Regions from separate parts of the Bradyrhizobium sp. R2.2-H genome, predicted to be linked through region 1. Evidence: predicted binding sites of a transcription regulator. Region 1 holds the regulator's gene; each other region holds the start of a gene.
What was found. Region 1 encodes PhoB, which activates phosphate uptake and scavenging genes when phosphate is short. Its sites were predicted from a motif close to TGTCATNNANCTGTCAT; they were not measured.

Region 1 (6,715 bases):
ACGATCCCAAGGCGCGCGAACGGTTCCTCGGTATCATGCACAACCAGGCCACGCGCATGGCGCGCCTGATCGACGATCTGCTGTCGCTGTCGCGGGTCGAGCTGTCGGCCCATGTCCGGCCCGACACCCTGGTCGACCTCATACCGATCATCCGCCAGGTCGCCGACGGGCTCGAGCCGCTGGCGCGCGAGCGCCAGGTCGAGGTGGAGATCGATCTGCCGGAGCCGCCGGTGATGATCGCAGGGGACCGCGAGGAACTGCTCCGCCTGTTCGAGAACCTGATCGAGAACGCGCTCAAATACGGCGCTTCCGGCGGACGCGTCATCGTGTCGCTGACATCAAGCGTCGCCACTGATGGAACTCAGGAAATCCGGGTCCTGGTCCGCGATTTCGGCCCCGGCATCGCGCCCGAGCACCTGCCGCGGCTGACCGAGCGCTTCTATCGGGTGGACGTCGGCGACAGCCGCTCGCAGGGCGGGACTGGGCTCGGATTATCGCTGGTGAAACATATTCTTAACCGCCATCGCGGCCGACTTCTGATCGAGAGCGTGCCCAGGCAGGGCGCGACTTTCACGGCGTGTTTTCCCCAGGCGAGGATTTCGGCTTCGGCCTAAAAATCAAGCGAATTCAATCGCTTGGTTGCGTCATCCAACTGTCACGAAACCTTCGTAAAAGCACAGCCGACCGCTCCTAAACGGGCGGTGTGGGGAGCGCGATCGGGCGCGGATGGCGCTTCGTTCCCCTGTATGGAGACCAGCATGAATTTCCTCAAAACCATGGTCGCTGCTGGCTTGATCGCCGCATCGACGACGGCAGCCTTTGCGGCCGACATCACCGGCGCCGGCGCGACGTTCCCGTTCCCGCTCTATTCCAAGTGGGCTGACGCCTACAAGAAGGAGACCGGCAACGGTTTGAACTACCAGTCGATCGGTTCGGGCGGCGGCATCAAGCAGATCCAGGCCAAGACCGTGACCTTCGGCGCGAGCGATATGCCCCTCAAGCCCGAGCAACTTGAAAAGGACGGAATGATCCAATGGCCGCAGGCGATGGGCGCCTTGGTGCCGGTCGTCAATCTCGAAGGGATCAAGTCGGGCGAGCTGGTGTTTTCTGGCGAGTTGCTGGGCGACATCTATCTGGGCAAGGTCAAGACATGGAATGACCCGGCGATCGCCAAGCTGAATCCCAAGGTGAAGCTCCCCTCGGACGCCATCACCGTCGTGCGTCGGTCGGACGGCTCCGGCACCACGTTCATCTGGACCGATTTCCTTACGAAGACGAATGCCGAGTGGAAGTCGAAGGTCGGTGCCGGTACCGCGGTCGAGTGGCCAACGGGTGTTGGCGCCAAAGGCAATGAAGGCGTCGCCGGCAATGTCAGCCAGACCAAGAACTCGATCGGTTATGTCGAGTATGCCTATGCCAAGCAAAACAAGCTGACCTACGGCGCCCTGATCAACAAGTCTGGTAAGACCGTGCAGCCGACTGTTGCGGCCTTCCAGGCTGCAGCCGCCAACGCCGACTGGGCCGGCTCCAAGAACTATTATGTGATCCTGACCGACCAGCCCGGTGAGACGTCGTGGCCGATTACCGGCGCGACCTTCATCTTGATGCACAAGGATGCGACCGACAAGGCGGCGTCCCAGGAAGCCATCAAGTTCTTCAAGTGGGCGTTCGAGAAGGGCGACAAGATGGCGGAGGAGCTCGACTACATCCCGATGCCCGACACGGTCGTGAAGCAGATCGAGAAGACGTGGGCTGCCGAGATCAAGAGCTGATTGCAGCGTACTGAAACTCGCGCTCCGCCTCGGCGGGCGCGAGTGAAAGAGCGGCCCGGAATCCCAGGATTCCGGGTCCTTGAGACCACCCGGAACGACGCGGGCAAACCGTCGAAAACGACCGCCTTTGGCGGCATGCAGATGGCGTAAGGCAAAACAGGGGATCGGCGTGGCAGAGATGGCCGTTCAGAGCGATGTAATCGACGATGCCGGACCGTATGATCGCGCCAAGGCCTTGGGCGCGTTCAAGCTCGGTGACATCACCTTCTACTGGATCACGCGGCTTTCCGCGATCTCGGTGCTGCTCATTCTCGGCGGCATCATCCTTTCGCTGATCGTGGGCGCCTTCCCGGCGATCAAGGAATACGGCCTGTCGTTCCTGTGGACGCAGCGCTGGGCCCCTTCGGCCGATCCGCCCGTGCTCGGCGCGCTCGGGCCGATGTACGGCACGCTCGTCACCTCCTTCATCGCGATGCTGATCGCCATTCCCGTCGGTCTGGGCATTGCGATCTTCCTCACCGAGCTTTGTCCGCAATGGCTGCGCCGCCCGATCGGCATGGCGATCGAGCTGCTCGCCGGCATTCCCTCGATCATCTACGGCATGTGGGGCTTCTTCGTGCTGGGCCCGTTCCTGGCCAACACCTTCCAGCCCTTCATGATCCGGGTGTTCGACGGCGTGCCCGTGCTCGGCGCGATCTTCGCAGGTCCCCCGTCCTATCTCAGCCTGTTCAATGCCGCGCTGATCCTCGCCATCATGGTGCTGCCCTTCATCACCTCGATCTCGGTCGACGTGTTCAAGACGGTGCCGCCGGTGCTGAAGGAAGCCGCCTACGGCGTCGGCTGCACCACGTGGGAAGTCGTGCGCAGCGTGGTGATCCCCTATACCCGCGTCGGCATCATCGGCGGCGTCATGCTGGCGCTGGGCCGCGCGCTCGGCGAGACGATGGCGGTGACCTTCATCATCGGCAATTCGTTCCGCATCTCTTCATCGATTTTCGCCCCGGGCACCACGATCTCGGCGGCGATCGCATCCGAGTTCGCCGAGAGCGACGGCCTGCACCAGTCCGGCCTGATCCTGCTCGGCCTGCTCCTGTTCGTGCTGACGTTCTTCGTGCTCGCGGCCGCGCGGCTGATGCTGATGCGCTTGGAAACCAAGGCCGGAAAGTGAAGCCATGAACCCGATCTATTCGCGCCGCCGCCGCTGGGACATCGTCATCCGCGGCCTCTGCATCGCAGCCGCCGCCTTCGGCGTCACCTGGCTCGCGCTGATCCTGATCACGCTGCTGTACAACGGTCTGGCCGGGCTCAACCTTCAGGTCTTCACCGCAGACACGCCGCCGCCCGGATCGACCGAGGGCGGCCTGCGCAACGCCATCGTCGGCTCGGTGATCATGACCGTGATCGGCGTCGGCATCGGCGCGCCGCTCGGCATGTTCGCCGGCACCTATCTTGCCGAATACGGCCGCAACGACAGGCTGACCTCGGTGATCCGGTTCATCAACGACATCCTGCTCTCGGCGCCCTCGATCATCATCGGCCTGTTCATCTACGGTGCGGTCGTGGTGCCGATGCGAGGCTTCTCGGCCATCGCCGGCGCGCTGGCGCTCGCCGTGATCGTGATCCCGGTCGTGGTGCGCACCACGGAGGACATGCTGCTGCTGGTGCCGAACCCGCTGCGTGAAGCCGCCAGCGCACTCGGCCTGCCGCGTTCGCTGGTGATCAAGCGCATCGCCTACCGTGCGGCGCGCTCGGGCCTCATCACCGGCGTGCTGCTCGCCACCGCCCGCGTCGCCGGCGAGACCGCGCCGCTGCTGTTCACCGCGCTGTCCAACCAGTTCTTCAGCCTCGGCCTGGACAAGACGATGGCCAACCTGCCGGTGACCATCAACAACTTCGTGCAGAGCCCCTACGCCTACTGGAAGCAACTCGCCTGGAGCGGCGCGCTGCTGATCACCCTGACTGTGCTTGCCCTGAACATTGGCGCCCGCATCCTTGGTGCCGAGAGGACCGCAAAATGAGTGAAATGTCTATTTCCGTAAGCGCGCCGACCGTTCATCCCGGCTCGCAGCCGCTGCCCGAGGCGCCTGCCAAGGTCACCGCGCGCAACCTCAATTTCTACTACGGTGAGCACCATGCGCTGAAGAACATCAATCTGGCACTGGGCACCAATCGCGTCACGGCCTTCATCGGCCCGTCCGGCTGCGGCAAGTCGACCCTGCTGCGCATCTTCAACCGGATGTACGACCTCTACCCGGGCCAGCGCGCCACCGGCCAGCTGTTGCTCGACCATACCAACATGCTCGACCCCAAGCTCGACCTCAATCTGCTGCGCGCCCGGGTCGGCATGGTGTTCCAGAAGCCGACCCCGTTCCCGATGACGATCTACGAGAACATCGCCTTCGGCATCCGCCTCTACGAAAAGATCTCGAAGTCCGAGATGGACGATCGCGTGGAGAAGGCGTTGCGCGGCGGCGCGCTGTGGAACGAGGTCAAGGACAAGCTCAACGCCTCCGGCCTGTCGCTCTCCGGCGGCCAGCAGCAGCGCCTCTGCATTGCCCGCACCGTCGCGGTGCGGCCCGAGGTGATCCTGTTCGACGAGCCGTGCTCGGCGCTCGACCCGATCTCGACCGCCAAGGTCGAGGAGCTGATCCAGGAATTGTCCGAGAACTACACGATCGCGATCGTCACGCACAACATGCAGCAGGCGGCGCGCGTCTCCGACAAGACCGCCTTCATGTATCTCGGCGAGTTGATCGAGTTCGACGACACCAGCAAGATCTTCACGTCGCCGAGCGACCGGCGCACGCAGGATTACATCACCGGCCGGTTCGGCTGAGGAGACGGAACATGGGTTCTGAACATACCGCAAAGGCTTTCGATACCGACCTCCAGGAACTCACGCGCCTGGTCGCCGAGATGGGCGGCATCGCCGAGCGCATGATCGTCGATTCCGTCGACGCGCTGATCCGCCGCGACGTCACGCTCGGTCAGCGCGTCGTCGCCACCGACGCCGAACTCGACATGCTGCAGAAGCGCATCGAGGAGCGCGCCGTGCTCACCATCGCCCGGCGCCAGCCGATGGCCGTTGATCTGCGCGAGATCGTCGGAGCCATGCGCGTCGCGACCGATCTCGAGCGCATCGGCGATCTCGCCAAGAACATGGGCAAGCGCGTCGCGGCGCTGGAGACGGATTTTCATCCGCTGAAACTGTTCCGCGGCCTGGAACACATGACCGACCTCGTGCAGCAGCAGGTCAAGTCGGTGCTGGACGCCTATGCCGCGCACGATCTGCCGGCAGCGATGGCGGTGTGGAAGGGCGACGAGGAAGTCGACGCCATCTGCACCTCGCTGTTCCGCGAACTTCTCACCTACATGATGGAGGATCCGCGCAACATCTCGTTCTGCATCCATTTGATGTTCTGTGCCAAGAACATCGAGCGGATCGGCGACCACGCCACCAACATCGCCGAGACCGTGTTCTACATGATCGAGGGTCAGGCGATCACCGACAAGCGGCCGAAGGGCGACATGACGACCTTCGCCACGACGGTGCCGAATACCTAAGCGGTGCCGAGTACCCAAGGAGCGACGACAACATGGGCGCACGCATTATGGTGGTTGAGGACGAGGAAGCTCTCACCGAGCTTCTTCGCTACAACCTCGAAGGCGACGGCTATGACGTTGAGACGGTGATGCGCGGCGATGACGCCGACACCCGCCTCAAGGAGCACATTCCCGATCTGATCGTGCTCGACTGGATGCTGCCGGGCCTGTCGGGCATCGAGCTGTGCCGGCGGCTGCGCACCCGTCCCGAAACCAAGCAACTGCCGATCATCATGCTGACCGCGCGCGGCGAGGAAAGCGAGCGGGTGCGGGGACTTGCGACCGGTGCCGACGACTACATCGTCAAGCCGTTCTCGGTGCCGGAGCTGCTGGCCCGCGTGAAGGGCCTGCTCAGGCGCGCCAGCCCCGAGCGGCTCGCCACCGTGCTCGCCTATGGCGACATCGAGCTCGACCGCGACAAGCGCCGCGTGGCGCGTTCGGGCCGGCCGATCGATCTCGGCCCGACCGAATATCGTCTGCTGGAGTTCTTCCTGGAGCATCCCGGCCGCGTGTTCTCGCGCGAGCAGCTGCTCGACAGCGTCTGGGGCCGTGACATCTACATCGATGAGCGCACTGTCGACGTCCACATCGGCCGCCTGCGCAAGCTGCTCAATCTCGGCCGCGAGCAGGATCCGATCCGTACCGTCCGCGGCGCCGGCTATGCGCTGGACGATCGTTTCGCGAAGGCGGAGCAGACGTAGGCCGGTTTAGCGAGCCGCGGCTACAACATCGGTGTCGTCCCGGACAAGCGTAAGCGCAGATCCGGGATCCATAACCACAGACAGTGCTTATCCTGCGAAAAAGTAGCTCCGAGTCGCCGTAACCAGATCCTGCGGTGGCTATGGATCCCGGATCTGCGCGCGCCCGTGGCGCGCTTGTCCGGGACGACATCGGATGTGTTGAGGCACCGTCGTGCGACGGCTGCAGTCAGCCAACTAAATCCGCAAACTCACCGCGTGCCCGGCTTCGCCGGTGCGCGACGGCGGTCCGCTGCGGGTTGATACGCCACGCGCGAATGCTGGGCGCAGTAGGGCAGGCCGGAGAGCGCCTTGCCGCCGCAGAAGAAGAAATCCGGGCTCGAGGGATCGCCGACCGGCCAGTGGCAGGTCGCCTCGTTCAATTCCAGCAGTGACAGCCGCTGGCTCATCGGCACCACATTGTCGTAGGTGACGGGTTCGGCCTCGACCTCGACCTCGAAGGCCTGCGCCAGCGCGGTGTTGCCGCGGGCAACGGGGCGGGTCACCCGCATCATGTGCTGTGCGGGGCGCGCCTTGCGCGGCCGGGGCGCTGCCGACGAAGGGCTCTTGGCGCGGCCGGACAAGCCGAGCCGGTGCACTTTG
Region 2 (6,715 bases), on a different contig from region 1:
GCAAGCTGCCGCGACAGCCTGCGCTGCTCGCTGACGTCGAGATGCGTCGCCACCGAGCCGCCGTTCGGCAGAACGAAATATTTCACCAGGATCGCCCGTCCGTCGGGCAGTTCCGTGATCAGACCATTGGCGCTTGCGGCCTTCTGGTAAAATTCGTCATCGGTGACGCCGAGCACTCCGCGCTCGCGGCGCAACCTCAAGATGTCGTAGCCGGTCATGTTGGGCCGGAGGTCGGATCGCGTCAGGCCATAGATCTCGAGATAGCGATCGTTGCAGAAGATGATGCGGCGCTGCGCATCCGTCATCACCACGCCCTGGTTGAGATTGTTCATGGCGGAGGAGATGAAGGCGTTCCGCCGCAACTGCAGACGCCTGGTCCGGCGCAGCGAGGAATGGATCCACAGCGCGATCGCGGCGAGGAACGAGCACACGACGATGACCGCAATCAGGGCTTCCCAGATCACGTTGGGATCGAGCTTGGTGAGATCGCCCGGAGCAGAGCTGTCCGATAGCGCAAAGGCACGCACAGGCGTGACCGCACCGGCCAGGCATACGACGGCCTGCACAGCAATCAGAAGCGCGCTGCCCACCTGCCAGTTCTTCTCAGCCATCAGCCACCCGCGATTTCAACGTCGGATTGTCTGGCCTCGCGGGTTTGGATCGGGTAAACGCCTGTAGGCGCAACAGAAAAATGCGACGCTAAAATCGGCAATTGCCCTGACATGATAAATGCTTGCTTAATGGAAAACGGGCCCTCGCCCTCGTTCTCGGCTCCAATGCCACCGGCACCTCCAGCGAACATTCTGCGCAACCATGGATAGGGTCGATTGCATTGTCATCGGAGCCGGCGTGGTCGGGCTCGCGGTGGCCCGGAAGCTCGCCCAGGCCGGGCGCGAGGTCATCGTGCTCGAGGCAGCGGAGGCCATTGGCACCGTCACCTCCTCGCGCAACAGTGAGGTGATCCATGCCGGCATCTACTATCGCGCCGGGAGCTGGATGGCGCGCATGTGCGTCAGCGGCAAGCACGCGCTCTACCGTTACTGCGCCGAGCGCGGCATCCCCCACAAGAATTGCGGCAAGCTGATCGTTGCGACCAGTGCGAAGGAAACCGAGAAGCTGCAATCGATCAAGGCGCATGCCGAGGCCAATGGCGTGCTCGACATGCAGCTGCTCACGGGGGAGGCCGCGCGGGCGCTGGAGCCGGCGCTCGCCTGCGATGCTGCGCTGCTGTCACCGTCAACGGGCATCATCGACAGCCACGCCTACATGCTCTCGCTGCGCGGCGAGGCCGAGGACGCCGGCGCGGCCTTCGCGTTTCACACCCCGCTGATCCGCGCCAAGGCGACTGCCGGCGTCATCGAGGTCGAGGCCGGCGGCGAGGCGCCGATGACGCTGCAATGCAGCCTCCTCGTAAACGCCGCGGGGCTGTCGGCGACGAATGTCGCGCGCAACATCGACGGCATGCCGCTGGACCGGATTCCACCGGCCTATCTCGCCAAGGGCAATTACTTCAGCTGCAACGCCAGGGCGCCGTTCTCGCGCCTGATCTATCCGGTGCCCGAGCCCGGCGGGCTAGGGGTCCATCTGACGCTGGACATGGCGGGGCAGGCACGTTTCGGGCCCGACGTCGAATGGATCGAGACGATCGACTACGAGGTCGATCCGTCACGCGCCGAGCGCTTCTATCCGGCGATCCGCAAATACTGGCCGACGCTGCCCGATGGCGCGCTGATGCCGAGCTATTCGGGCATCCGCCCGAAGATCGTGCCGCCGGCCGTGGCCACGCAGGACTTCTTGATGCAGGGCCCGCACGATCACGGCGTCGCAGGCCTGATCAACCTGTTCGGCATCGAATCCCCGGGACTGACGTCGTCGCTCGCGATCGCCGATCACGTCGCCGAGCTCGCAGACATCTAGCGCGTGTTCGCGCGAGGTGGATGACGGTTGGCGTCGAGAAAACGGTCCCGACAAAGCTGGCGCCAGACAGACGTCTTGCGCCATCTTGCAGCAGGGATGAGCACGAATGCTCTCATCCCTGCGTGAAAGGATGTGATCAACTCTACGATGTTACGGGGGTCGCTAGTGGAGCGTATCGCCGTGCTTCAGACGCTCGATCTGGTCCTTGACCATCAACTTCCGGCGCTTCAACTCAACAATTTGCAGGTCGTCTGTTGAAAGGTGCACGAGAGCTTCGTGCAATTCGTTTTCGAGAAGTTTGTGCTTCCGTTCCAATTCAACAAGATGTGCCTGAATTGTCATTCGAAACCTCCTCGGTAGGGTTGAACCTCAGGATTCGATCCGGACAAGCAAGTCTACATCAGCGATCCGTTCTGTCGATGGGTATCCGTCGTCGCAGTGTCATTTTTGAAAGTTCATATGTAACGAAGCGTGACTAGGGGAACCGCGCGGGAAAAATCCGTGATATCAATGCGCCTGCGCGACGCCGCACCCGCCTGCAGAAATATCTTGCGGGAGATCGGCGAGCGGGGATCGCAGATCGCTTGCGATCACGCCGCGCAAGGACGATAATTTCCACAAGGCATCCACAGCCTTAATCTCACGCTTATCGGTTTTCGGCCACCGCAGACATGACCAATGAAGACGAGCGTGAGCTCGAAGCCGAGCTCACCCGGTTGCAGCAGGAACACCGAGATCTGGACGCCGCGATCGATGCACTGCATCAATCGCCCGCCCCCGACCTATTGCGGTTACAGCGGTTGAAGAAGCGCAAGCTGTTGTTGCGTGACCGCATCGCGTTCATCGAAGACCAGATTACCCCAGACATCATCGCCTGATCCGTGACCGGCGGCACCGCGGCTGGCCCACATGAATCCGCTTGACTCAATAAGAACAAAATAGGAACATTTTGGAGCGCCCAAACCTCCGAAATGCAAAGCCACGACACGAGGACAACGCAGATGTCGGCAACGCCCCTTCTCGACAACAGCCATTATGAACAGGCCTGCGATCAGGCGATCGCGATGTGCGACGGCAATCTGCGCAGCACGATCAAAGCGCTGATCATGGCCAATGAATATCTGGAAACCGAGCTGGAGGAATTACAGGCGGCGATTTCCGCCGGCTGCATTCCGGAGACCTCGCGCAGCAAGATGCGGAGCAAGAGTAGCGCCGCCTGATTTTCAACAACCGGAGCAACGCCATGTCGGATGTGACCTACTACGTTGCAATGCCCTTCTTGATCGATGCAGACGGCTCGCCGGTCGCGGGCACTGCCGAGGAATGCCAGACCTCGACTGCGGCGCTGCGGCGCGCCGAGATATTGGCCCACGGTGCCGGCCACATCGGCGCGGTCGCATTCAGCCGCAGCGGCGATCCCGTGACCGGCGAATTCGGCGACGCCAGGCTGCTGCGCAAATTCGGCAACGTGCCGGAAGATCTGGGGACACTGTAAGCTCAGCTGCTGACCAGCCTGATCTGCGGCTCGTGCCGCCGACAGGCCTTGCGCACGTACATGGCGGCGTCCGCCTCCTCCAGGGCGCGGCCGGCGTCGGACTGCGCCCCCAGCAGCGCGACGCCGGCGGAAGCGCCCGCGGTCACGTGCTGGCCGCGAAAGACGAAGGACAATTCGTCGATCGCCTGCTCGAAGGCCACGGCCTTCGCCTTGGCGTCCGTCTCACTGAGATTCCAAAGCAGGAGGGCGAACTCGTCGCCCCCGAGCCGGCCGACCACGTCGGAGGCACGGACCTGTCGCGTCAGCGTGGCGACGATCGCCCTGAGCACCTCGTCGCCGGCGGCATGACCGAACGAATCGTTGATCGGCTTGAGCCGATCGACGTCGAGCACGATCAGTGCCCCGCTGGCGCGGTAGCGCTTCATATAGGCGATGGCGCGCGCAAGCTCGCGCTCGAAGCCGCGCCGGTTGGGAATCGCGAGCAGGAAATCGGTGTCGGCCACAGCTTCCAGTTCCGCGACCCGGAGTTGCGCCTCCTTGAGCTTGGTTCGCAGGCCCCGGATTGTCGCCCTGACGTTTTCCTTGGCCCCACCATCGCCCGAGGCGGCGCGCCGGGGCGGCTTCGCCGGACGCTTGGTCACCCGTTTGGGGGCGGATCGGCTGGCGCTGGTCTTCCGGCCCTTTTTGGCCTTCGCAGCGCTCGCCCTTCTTGGTTTCTTCATGGGCATCCTGCTCAATGAAGGCTTGCGGGGATTCACCAAGACAGGATAGTGGATTCCCTTCTCCTTGCCACCGCCTTGCGAGCCGCCGGCCGGAACCGTAAATCTGGCCTATCTTTCTGTTTTTCCGGGCACAATTAACGTCATGACCGCGCCGATCGCCATCATCATGGGAAGCCAGTCGGACTGGGACACGATGCGGCATGCTGCCGACACGCTTGACGCGCTCGGCATTGCCGCCGACAGCCGCGTCGTCTCGGCACATCGCACGCCCGACCGGCTGTTTGCTTTCGCCAAGGGCGCCAAGGCTGCGGGTTACCAGGTCATCATCGCGGGCGCCGGTGGGGCTGCACATCTGCCCGGCATGGCGGCGGCACTGACGGAACTCCCGGTATTCGGCGTTCCCGTCGAATCCAAGACGCTCAAGGGCGTCGATTCGCTCTATTCGATCGTCCAGATGCCGGCGGGTGTCCCGGTCGGCACCCTCGCCATCGGCAAGGCCGGTGCGATCAACGCCGCGCTGCTGGCGGCCGCCGTGCTGGCATTGTCCGACCCGGCCTTGTCCGATCGCCTTGCCGCCTGGCGCAAGGCGCAAACTGAGACGGTCGCCGAGCGCCCGGAGGACAAGGCGTGACCGACACCAGGCATGTGAAGCTGAAGCCCGGTGACACCATCGGAATCCTCGGCGGCGGACAATTGGGGCGGATGCTGGCCATGGCTGCGGCCCGGCTCGGCCTGCGCTGTCAGGTGTTCTCGCCCGATCCGGATTCGCCGGCCTTCGACGTCGTGCTGAACGCGACCTGCGCCGAATATGCCGATGTCGAAGCGCTCGAGCTGTTCGCGAACGACGTCGACGTCATCACCTATGAATTCGAGAACGTGCCCGCGGCAGCCGCGATGGTGCTGGATGCGCGCCGACCCGTGCTACCCAACCGCAAGATCCTCGAGACCACCCAGGACCGTCTTGCCGAGAAGGATTTCGTCACGCGGCTCGGCATCGGAACCGCAGCCTATGCCGACGTCACCTCCGTCCCTTCCCTGCGCGAGGCGATCGCCAGGATCGGCCTTCCGGCCGTGCTGAAAACCCGCCGCTTCGGTTATGACGGCAAGGGCCAGGTCATGATCCGCGACGGCGACGACATCGCGAAGGTGTGGACCAGCCTCGCCACCAAATCGGCGATCCTGGAGGCCTTCGTGCCGTTCGAGCGCGAGATTTCCGTGATCGCCGCGCGCTCGGCCGCAGGCGAGGTCGAATGTTTCGACGTCACCGAGAACGAGCACCGCGACCACATCCTGAAGATATCGCGCGCGCCCGCGCCGATTCCGGATGCGCTCGCCGAGGAAGCGCGCAGCATCGCCGGAAAGATCGCAGGCGCGCTCGACTATGTCGGCGTGCTCGCCGTCGAGATGTTCGTGCTCGCCAATGGCACCGGACCGAAGGTGCTGGTCAACGAGATCGCTCCGCGCGTGCACAATTCCGGGCACTGGACGCTCGATGGCGCCTCGGTCTCGCAGTTCGAGCAGCACATCCGCGCCATCGCCGGCTGGCCGCTCGGCAAGCCCGTGCGCCACGGCGAAGTCGTCACCATGACCAACCTGATCGGCGACGAGATCAACGACTACGAAAGGTGGCTGAGCGTGCCGGGCGCGACCGTGCACATCTATGGCAAGGGCGCAGCGCGCCCCGGCCGCAAGATGGGCCATGTCACCGAAGTCCGGCCGCCACAGGGCGAATGAGGGGACCGCAGCTGCTAGCCGCGATCCCGTTTTGCGATCACGCGGTCTTCACGCCCGCAACGACGCCGGCGGGCTCCTCGCTGAGCCAGCGATAGATCACCCCGCCCAGCGCGCCGCCGATCAGCGGTGCAACCCAGAACAGCCAGAGTTGCGACAGCGCCCAGCCGCCGACGAACAGTGCCGGGCCCGTGCTGCGCGCCGGGTTCACCGAGGTGTTGGTGACGGGAATGCTGACGAGATGGATCATCACCAGCGCGAGGCCGATCGCGAGCGGTGCGAAGCCCGCCGGCGCGCGGCCATGGGTGGCACCCATGATGATGAACAGGAACATCATGGTCATCACCACCTCGGTGAGGAAGCACACCATCATGCTGTACTGGCCAGGCGAATGCGCATCATAGCCGTTGGAGGCAAAGCCCTTGCTGACGTCGAATCCGGGCGCCCCGCTCGCGATGACATAGAGGAGCCACGCGGCAACGACCGCGCCCACCACCTGGGCGATCACGTAGGGCAGGATCTGTCCGGCCGGAAAGCGCCCGCCGGCGGCAAGGCCGACCGTGACAGCCGGGTTGAGATGGCAGCCCGAGATGTGGCCGATCGCGTAGGCCATGGTGACGACGCTCAGGCCGAAAGCCAGGGACACGCCGACCAGACCGATTCCGACCTGGGGGAAGCCGGCCGCGATCACTGCGCTGCCACAACCTGCGAATGTGAGCCAGAAGGTGCCGATGGCTTCGGCAGCATATTTTTTCATGTCCATTGTGGTCCCCTGATTTCGAGATTCCGGAACAAAGCTCCGGTCGCGGCCTCGCCATTGGCGTCGAATCGCCCAAATCGGGGCCGCATG
Region 3 (6,715 bases), on a different contig from region 1:
TCCGCTTGTGCCACCAGCGTGGGCGGCAAACTCAGCCCCAGCGCGCTGGCCGTCTTGAGATTGAGCAGGAACTGGAATTCGTTCGGCTGCTGGACTGGTAAGTCCGCAGGACGGGCCCCTCTCAAGATGCGGTCGACATAGTCCGCCGAGCGACCGACAAGATGCGAGATCGAGACTCCATAGGACATCAGCCCACCGTCCGTGACGAAGAAAGGGAACGGATACATCGCCGGCAGACGGTGCGCAGCCGCCAAGTCGAGAATCAATCGCCGGTGAACGATTGGAAATGCGTCGGGAAAGATCAGCAACCCGCCGTATGGCTCCTCCGCAAAGCGGGAGATTGCCTGTTCGAGCTCGGCGGCATTGTGCGCCGGCGCCGGAACAAGCTGGAGCTGGACTGCCGGAATGAACGCCTCCACGGAGGGCATCAAGATCATGGGTGCTGTTCGCGGATTGAAGACCGCGGCGACCCTTCGTATCGCCGGTGCCGCCTGCTTGAGCAGTTGCAGCCACTTGCCGGCCATGGCGGGCTCGAACGTCGTGAAGCCCGTAATGTTTCCACCCGGCTTGCCGAGACTTTGCACGAAACCGGCACCCACTGGATCGGCAACGACCGTGAAGACAATCGGCAAGGTCGGCGCACGTCGCCTAAAGACTTCCACCGACGGAGTACTGATTGCCAGAAGCACGTCCGGCCGCATATCCACCAGTTCGGCCGCCTGGGCATCCGCCAGATTCGGATCGCCGGCCCACCAGCGATATTCGATATGGATGTTACGTCCCTGCTCCCAACCGAGTTCACCCAGACGCTGTCTCAGTTTTTGGTAGCTGGCCTGGCTCTCCGGATCGCTGGCCTTGCCTCCCGCCAGCGCACCGATTCGCCGCACATCACCTTGCGCGGATGCGCCAAGTGGGGAGGTCGCCGCGCCTGCAGCGAGCATGATGAATTCGCGCCGCCTCATGACCGTCTACCTCGCTGTGCGTTGCCGTCCAGCATCACGGAGAACGTCCGGGAAACACTACCCCTTCTTCTTGACGTCCTTGACGTTGCTGAACTCGATGCCCTCGGCGCGCTCCCGAGTGTAGCCGAGATAGAATTCGTTCCGGGCGAGATACACGGGATCGCCGTCGACATCGTCGGCGATGCTGGAAGTGTTGGCAGCGATGAAGGCGTCGAGCTTCTTGCGGTCCTCCGAGGAGACCCAGCGCGCCAGCTGAAATTCGCTGACCTCGAACTCGACCGGAAGCGAATATTCCGCCTCGAGCCGCGCCTTCAGCACGTCGAGCTGGAGCGCCCCGACCACGCCGACCAGCGCCGGGGCGCCGTCGCGCGGGCGGAACACCTGCACCACGCCCTCTTCCGACATCTGCTGCAGCGCTTCCTTCAGCTTCTTCGCCTTCATCGCGTCGGTGAGCCGGACGCGGCGGACGATTTCCGGAGCGAAGCTCGGCACGCCGACGAAGTTGAAATCCTCCCCTTCCGTCAGCGTGTCGCCGATGCGCAGCGTGCCGTGGTTGGGTATGCCGACGACGTCTCCGGCGAAGGCTTCGTCCGCGACGGAGCGATCCTGCGCGAAGAAGAATTGCGGGCTCGACAGCGGCATGCTCTTGCCGGTGCGCACGAGCTTGGCCTTCATGCCGCGGCTGAGCTTGCCGGAGCAGAGCCGCGCGAAGGCGATGCGGTCACGGTGGTTCGGATCCATGTTGGCCTGGATCTTGAACACGAAGGCGCTCATGCGCGGATCTGTGGCCTCGACCTTGCGCTGGTCGCTGTCCTGCGCACGCGGCTCAGGCGCGAACTTGCCGAGACCTTCCAGCAGGTCGCCGACGCCAAAATTGCGTAGCGCGCTGCCGAAATAGACCGGCGTCAGATGACCTTCGCGGAACGCCCCGAGCTCGAACGGCTTCGACGCCGCCGTGACGAGCTCGAGCTCGTCCTTCACGGCAGCGACGTCGAGATTGGCGTTGAGCTTGGCGAGTTCCTCGATCTCGATCTGCTGCGCCGCACCGGTCTTGGCGCCGCCGCCTTCGAGCAGGCGCACGCCGCCATTGACGACGTCATAGGTGCCGAGGAAATCGCGGCCGCGACCGACCGGCCAGGTCATCGGCGTGGTATCGAGCGCCAGCGTCTTCTCGATCTCGTCGAGCAGCTCGAAAACGTCGCGGCTCTCGCGGTCCATCTTGTTGATGAAGGTAATGATCGGGATGTCGCGCAGGCGGCACACCTCGAACAGCTTCCGGGTGCGCGCCTCGATGCCCTTGGCGGCGTCGATCACCATGACGGCGGAATCGACCGCGGTGAGCGTGCGATAGGTGTCTTCCGAAAAGTCCTCGTGGCCCGGTGTGTCCAAGAGGTTGAAGACGAGGCCCTCGAATTCGAAGGTCATCACCGAGGTCACAACCGAGATGCCGCGCTCGCGCTCGATCTTCATCCAGTCCGAACGGGTGTTGCGCCGCTCGCCCTTGGCCTTGACCTGGCCGGCGAGATTGATGGCGCCGCCGAACAGCAGCAGCTTCTCGGTCAGCGTGGTCTTGCCGGCGTCTGGATGGGAGATGATCGCAAAGGTCCGCCGCCGCGCCACTTCAGCGGCAAGCGGGGAACGGGCCGGCGATTCGGCTGTGGTGATGGCGATGTCGGACATGGCGGGAGCGTGTGGCAGGGAAAACGGGCCTGATCAAGCCTCATTTGGTGATTGCGGAGCCATTCGGCCAGCCCCATATCGGCTTTCGGGAAGGACGGCCTTCCGTTTCTCAGCACCTCAGCCGCGGGGACGACCCTGCCTGAAATGGAGGGGTCGTCATGGCCTGGAGCATCCTGTTTGTCGCCGGACTTCTCGAGATCACCTGGGCGATCGGCCTGAAATACACTGAGGGGTTTACCAGGCTTGTGCCGTCGGTGATCACCCTGGTTGCCATGGCCGGCAGCGTCATCTTGCTCGGATTTGCGCTCAAATCCCTGCCCGTCGGAACCGCCTATGCGGTCTGGACCGGCATCGGCGCGGTGGGCACCGCGACGCTCGGCATCGTCCTGTTCGGCGAGCCGGCAACGGCCATGCGCCTTGCCAGCATCGCCCTGATCGTCGCCGGGATCATCGGACTGAAGCTCGTCACTTGACGAAGATCTGGACCAGCCACCACGTCAGCGCCGCGACGATGGCCGAGGCCGGGATCGTGATCACCCAGGCATAGACGATCGAGCTCGCGACGTTCCAGCGGACCGCCGAGACGCGGCGGGCGGCGCCGACGCCGACGATGGCGCCGGTGATGGTGTGAGTGGTCGAGACGGGAACTCCGAGATAGGTCGCCATGAACAGGGTCGCGGCGCCCCCCGTTTCGGCGCAGAAGCCCTGCATCGGCGTCAATTTCGTGATGCGCAGGCCCATGGTGCGGACGATACGCCAGCCGCCCATCAGCGTGCCAAGCGCCATCGCGGCCTGGCAGGACAGCACCACCCAGAACGGCACCGAAAACTCGCTGCCGAGATGCCCCTGCGAATACAGCAGCACCGCGATGATGCCCATGGTCTTCTGCGCGTCGTTGCCGCCATGACCGAGCGAATAGAGCGAGGCGGAGGCGAATTGCAGGATGCGAAAGGCGCGATCGACCGCGAACGGCGTGGAGCGCACCGAGGCCCAGGAGACGATCGCCACCAGCATCATGGCGAGCAGGAAGCCGACCAGCGGCGACAGCACGATTGCCAGCACCGTCTTGGACAGGCCGCCCCATACCGCGGCCGAAATCCCCGCCTTGGCCATGCCGCCGCCGACGAGGCCGCCGATCAACGCGTGCGACGACGAGGACGGGATGCCGAGCGCCCAGGTCACGAGGTTCCAGACGATCGCGCCGACCAGCGCTGCGAAAATCACCTGGGCGTCGACGACCGCGGGATCGATGATGCCGGTGCCGATGGTCTGGGCGACGTGCAGTCCGAACACCATGAAGGCGATGAAGTTGAAGAAGGCGGCCCAGAACACCGCGAATTGCGGCCGCAGCACGCGGGTCGAGACGATGGTCGCGATCGAATTGGCGGCGTCGTGCAGGCCGTTCAGGAAGTCGAACAGCAGCGCGACGGCGATCAAGCCGACCAGGATGGGAAGACCCAACGCGGCATCCACGGCGGCCTGCCTTACACCTTGCGCACGATCTCCGCGCAAACGCGCTTTGCGTTTGTCGCGAAGGAAAACCGCAGGACACTTTTCCGGATCATGCGTTACACCTGCTCGATGACGATGCTGTTGATCTCGTTCGCGACGTCGTCGAAGCGATCGGCAACCTTCTCGAGATGGTCGTAGATCTCGGCGCCGACGATGAAGTCCATCGCATTGCCCTCGCGATGCTTCAGGAACAGCTCCTTCAGGCCGATGTCGTGGAGATCGTCGACCCGGCCCTCCAGCTTGCCGAGCTCTTCGGTGATGGCGGTCAGCATGGCGACGTTCGGGCCGATCGATTGCATCAGCGGCAGCGCACGCCCGACCAGATTGGCGCATTCGATCAGGAGCCCGCCGATCTCGCGCATGGGCGGCTCGAAGCTGCGGACCTCGAACAGCATGACCGCCTTGGCCGTCTGCTGCATCTGGTCGATGGCATCGTCCAGCGACGTGATGAGGTTCTTGATGTCGCCGCGGTCGAACGGTGTGATGAAGGTGCGCCGCACCGCCGTCAGCACCTCACGGGTGATGTTGTCGGCGTCGTTCTCGAACTGGTTGACGCGCTGGCAATAGACCGGCGTCTCCTCGCCCCCATTGAGCATGCCCTGGAGCGCGATCGCGCCCTGGATCACCGTCTGAGCATGCCGGTCGAACAGATCGAAGAACCGTTCTTCCTTGGGAAGGAACGCACGAAACCAACGCATCATGGGGATAGGCTACCGGTTGGAAATGGTCAGGCCCGGAGGTCTGTCATAAAACTGTCATAGACCATTTTCGAGCCGCGCGCGTGTCATCTCACGCCCACGGAGCCGGGTCATCCACCGCTTTCACGCACCAATAAAATTGGCGGAATTTCAATTACTTAGAGCGACCGGCGGAAGTAATGCGCGATTTCTCCGACGACACCGCGGCGGAAGGTGAGCACGCAGATCACGAAGATCGCGCCCTGGATCACCGTCACCCACTGGCCGAAGCCTGCCAGATATTGCTGCATGGCGATGATGACGAAAGCGCCGACCACGGGGCCAAAAATGGTGCCGAGACCGCCGACCAGCGTCATCAGCACGACTTCGCCCGACATGGTCCAATGCACGTCGGTGAGCGAGGCGTTCTGCGCCACGAACACCTTCAGCGAACCGGCAAAGCCCGCCAGGGTGCCGGAGAGCACGAAGGCGAGGAACTTGTACTGGTCGGTGCGGTAGCCGAGCGAGATCGCCCGCGGCTCGTTCTCGCGGATCGCCTTCAGCACCTCGCCGAACGGCGAGTTGATGATGCGGAAGATCAGGAGGAAGCCGGCAAGGAAACCCGCCAGCACGACATAATAGAGCACCGTGGGCTTGGTGAGATCGAGGACACCGAACATCTGCCCTTGGGGTATGCCCTGGATGCCGTCCTCGCCGTGGGTGAACGGCGCCTGAAGGTAGATGAAGTACAGGAGCTGCGACAGCGCCAGCGTGATCATCGAGAAATAGATGCCCTGGCGGCGGATCGAGATGTAGCCCGTGATGATCGAGAGCACGAAGGCCGCGGCGATGCCGACGAGAATGCCGAGCTCGGGCGGCAGCGCCCACACTTTCAGCGCATGCGCGCTGCAATAGCCGGCCGTACCCAAGAACATCGCGTGGCCGAACGACAACAGGCCGCCGTAGCCGATCAAGAGATTGAAGGCGCAGGCGAGCAGCGCAAAGCACAGCGCCTGCATCACGAAGAACGGGTAGACGCCGGTGAACGGTACCACGGCCAGCAGCAGCGCCATCAGCACGAACACGATCATCTCGTCGCGCATCGCGCGCGGGGTTGCCGGCAGCGTGTCGTCCGTCAGGGTTGTCATCTCAGGCCGCCCTTCCCGTCAATCCCGTTGGCTTCACCAAGAGCACCAGCACCATCAGCACGAACACGACGGTGTTGGACGCCTCGGGGTAGAAATATTTGGTCAGGCCTTCGATCACACCGAGCGCGAAGCCGGTGATGATGGAGCCCATGATCGAACCCATGCCGCCGATCACGACCACCGCGAAAACGACGATGATGAGGTCGGCGCCCATCAGCGGCCGCACCTGGTTGATCGGCGCCGAGAGCACGCCGGCAAGCGCGGCAAGGCCGACGCCGAGACCATAGGTCAGCGTGATCATGCGCGGCACGTTGATGCCGAAGGCACGCACCAGCGTCGGATTTTCGGTGGCGGCGCGCAGGTAGGCGCCGAGCTGCGTCTTCTCGATCAGGAACCAGGTCGCCAGACATACGACCAGCGAGAACACGACGACCCAGCCGCGATAGACGGGCAGGAACATGAAGCCGAGATTCATGCCGCCCCTGAGCTGATCCGGAATGGCGTAAGGCAGGCCGGAGGAACCGAAATAGTTCTGGAACACGCCCTGCACGATCAGCGCGATGCCGAAGGTCAGCAGCAGGCCGTAGAGATGATCGAGCCCGGTCAGCCATTGCAGCATGGTCCGCTCCAGGATCATGCCGAAGGTGCCGACGATGATGGGCGCGAGCAGCAACGCCCACCAGTAGTTGATGCCGCCGAGGTTCAACAGGAAATAGGCCACGAAGGCGCCCATCAT

Region 2: the regulator PhoB is predicted to act here: its motif matches at 2,346-2,362, upstream of EDE08_RS34045 (YdcH family protein).
Region 3: the regulator PhoB is predicted to act here: its motif matches at 4,897-4,913, upstream of EDE08_RS25345 (DUF47 domain-containing protein).

The regions. Positions count from the first base shown of each region.
Region 1 is NZ_SMBR01000026.1:19,711-26,425, reverse strand. Features, by position in the region: gene EDE08_RS37195 (ATP-binding protein) at 1-614, shown strand, start outside; gene pstS (phosphate ABC transporter substrate-binding protein PstS) at 759-1,772, shown strand; gene pstC (phosphate ABC transporter permease subunit PstC) at 1,951-2,940, shown strand; gene pstA (phosphate ABC transporter permease PstA) at 2,945-3,790, shown strand; gene pstB (phosphate ABC transporter ATP-binding protein PstB) at 3,787-4,608, shown strand; gene phoU (phosphate signaling complex protein PhoU) at 4,620-5,336, shown strand; gene phoB (phosphate regulon transcriptional regulator PhoB) at 5,369-6,076, shown strand; gene EDE08_RS37160 (GcrA family cell cycle regulator) at 6,325-6,715, opposite strand, start outside.
Region 2 is NZ_SMBR01000019.1:50,519-57,233, forward strand. Features, by position in the region: gene EDE08_RS34035 (sensor domain-containing protein) at 1-611, opposite strand, end outside; gene EDE08_RS34040 (NAD(P)/FAD-dependent oxidoreductase) at 814-1,917, shown strand; gene EDE08_RS34045 (YdcH family protein) at 2,080-2,259, opposite strand; gene EDE08_RS34050 (YdcH family protein) at 2,589-2,795, shown strand; gene EDE08_RS34055 (hypothetical protein) at 2,919-3,137, shown strand; gene EDE08_RS34060 (hypothetical protein) at 3,161-3,412, shown strand; gene EDE08_RS34065 (GGDEF domain-containing protein) at 3,415-4,134, opposite strand; gene purE (5-(carboxyamino)imidazole ribonucleotide mutase) at 4,277-4,765, shown strand; gene EDE08_RS34075 (5-(carboxyamino)imidazole ribonucleotide synthase) at 4,762-5,868, shown strand; gene aqpZ (aquaporin Z) at 5,906-6,628, opposite strand.
Region 3 is NZ_SMBR01000010.1:134,240-140,954, forward strand. Features, by position in the region: gene EDE08_RS25325 (ABC transporter substrate-binding protein) at 1-962, opposite strand, end outside; gene EDE08_RS25330 (peptide chain release factor 3) at 1,020-2,642, opposite strand; gene sugE (quaternary ammonium compound efflux SMR transporter SugE) at 2,801-3,115, shown strand; gene EDE08_RS25340 (inorganic phosphate transporter) at 3,108-4,115, opposite strand; gene EDE08_RS25345 (DUF47 domain-containing protein) at 4,211-4,855, opposite strand; gene EDE08_RS25350 (branched-chain amino acid ABC transporter permease) at 5,011-5,979, opposite strand; gene EDE08_RS25355 (branched-chain amino acid ABC transporter permease) at 5,981-6,715, opposite strand, start outside.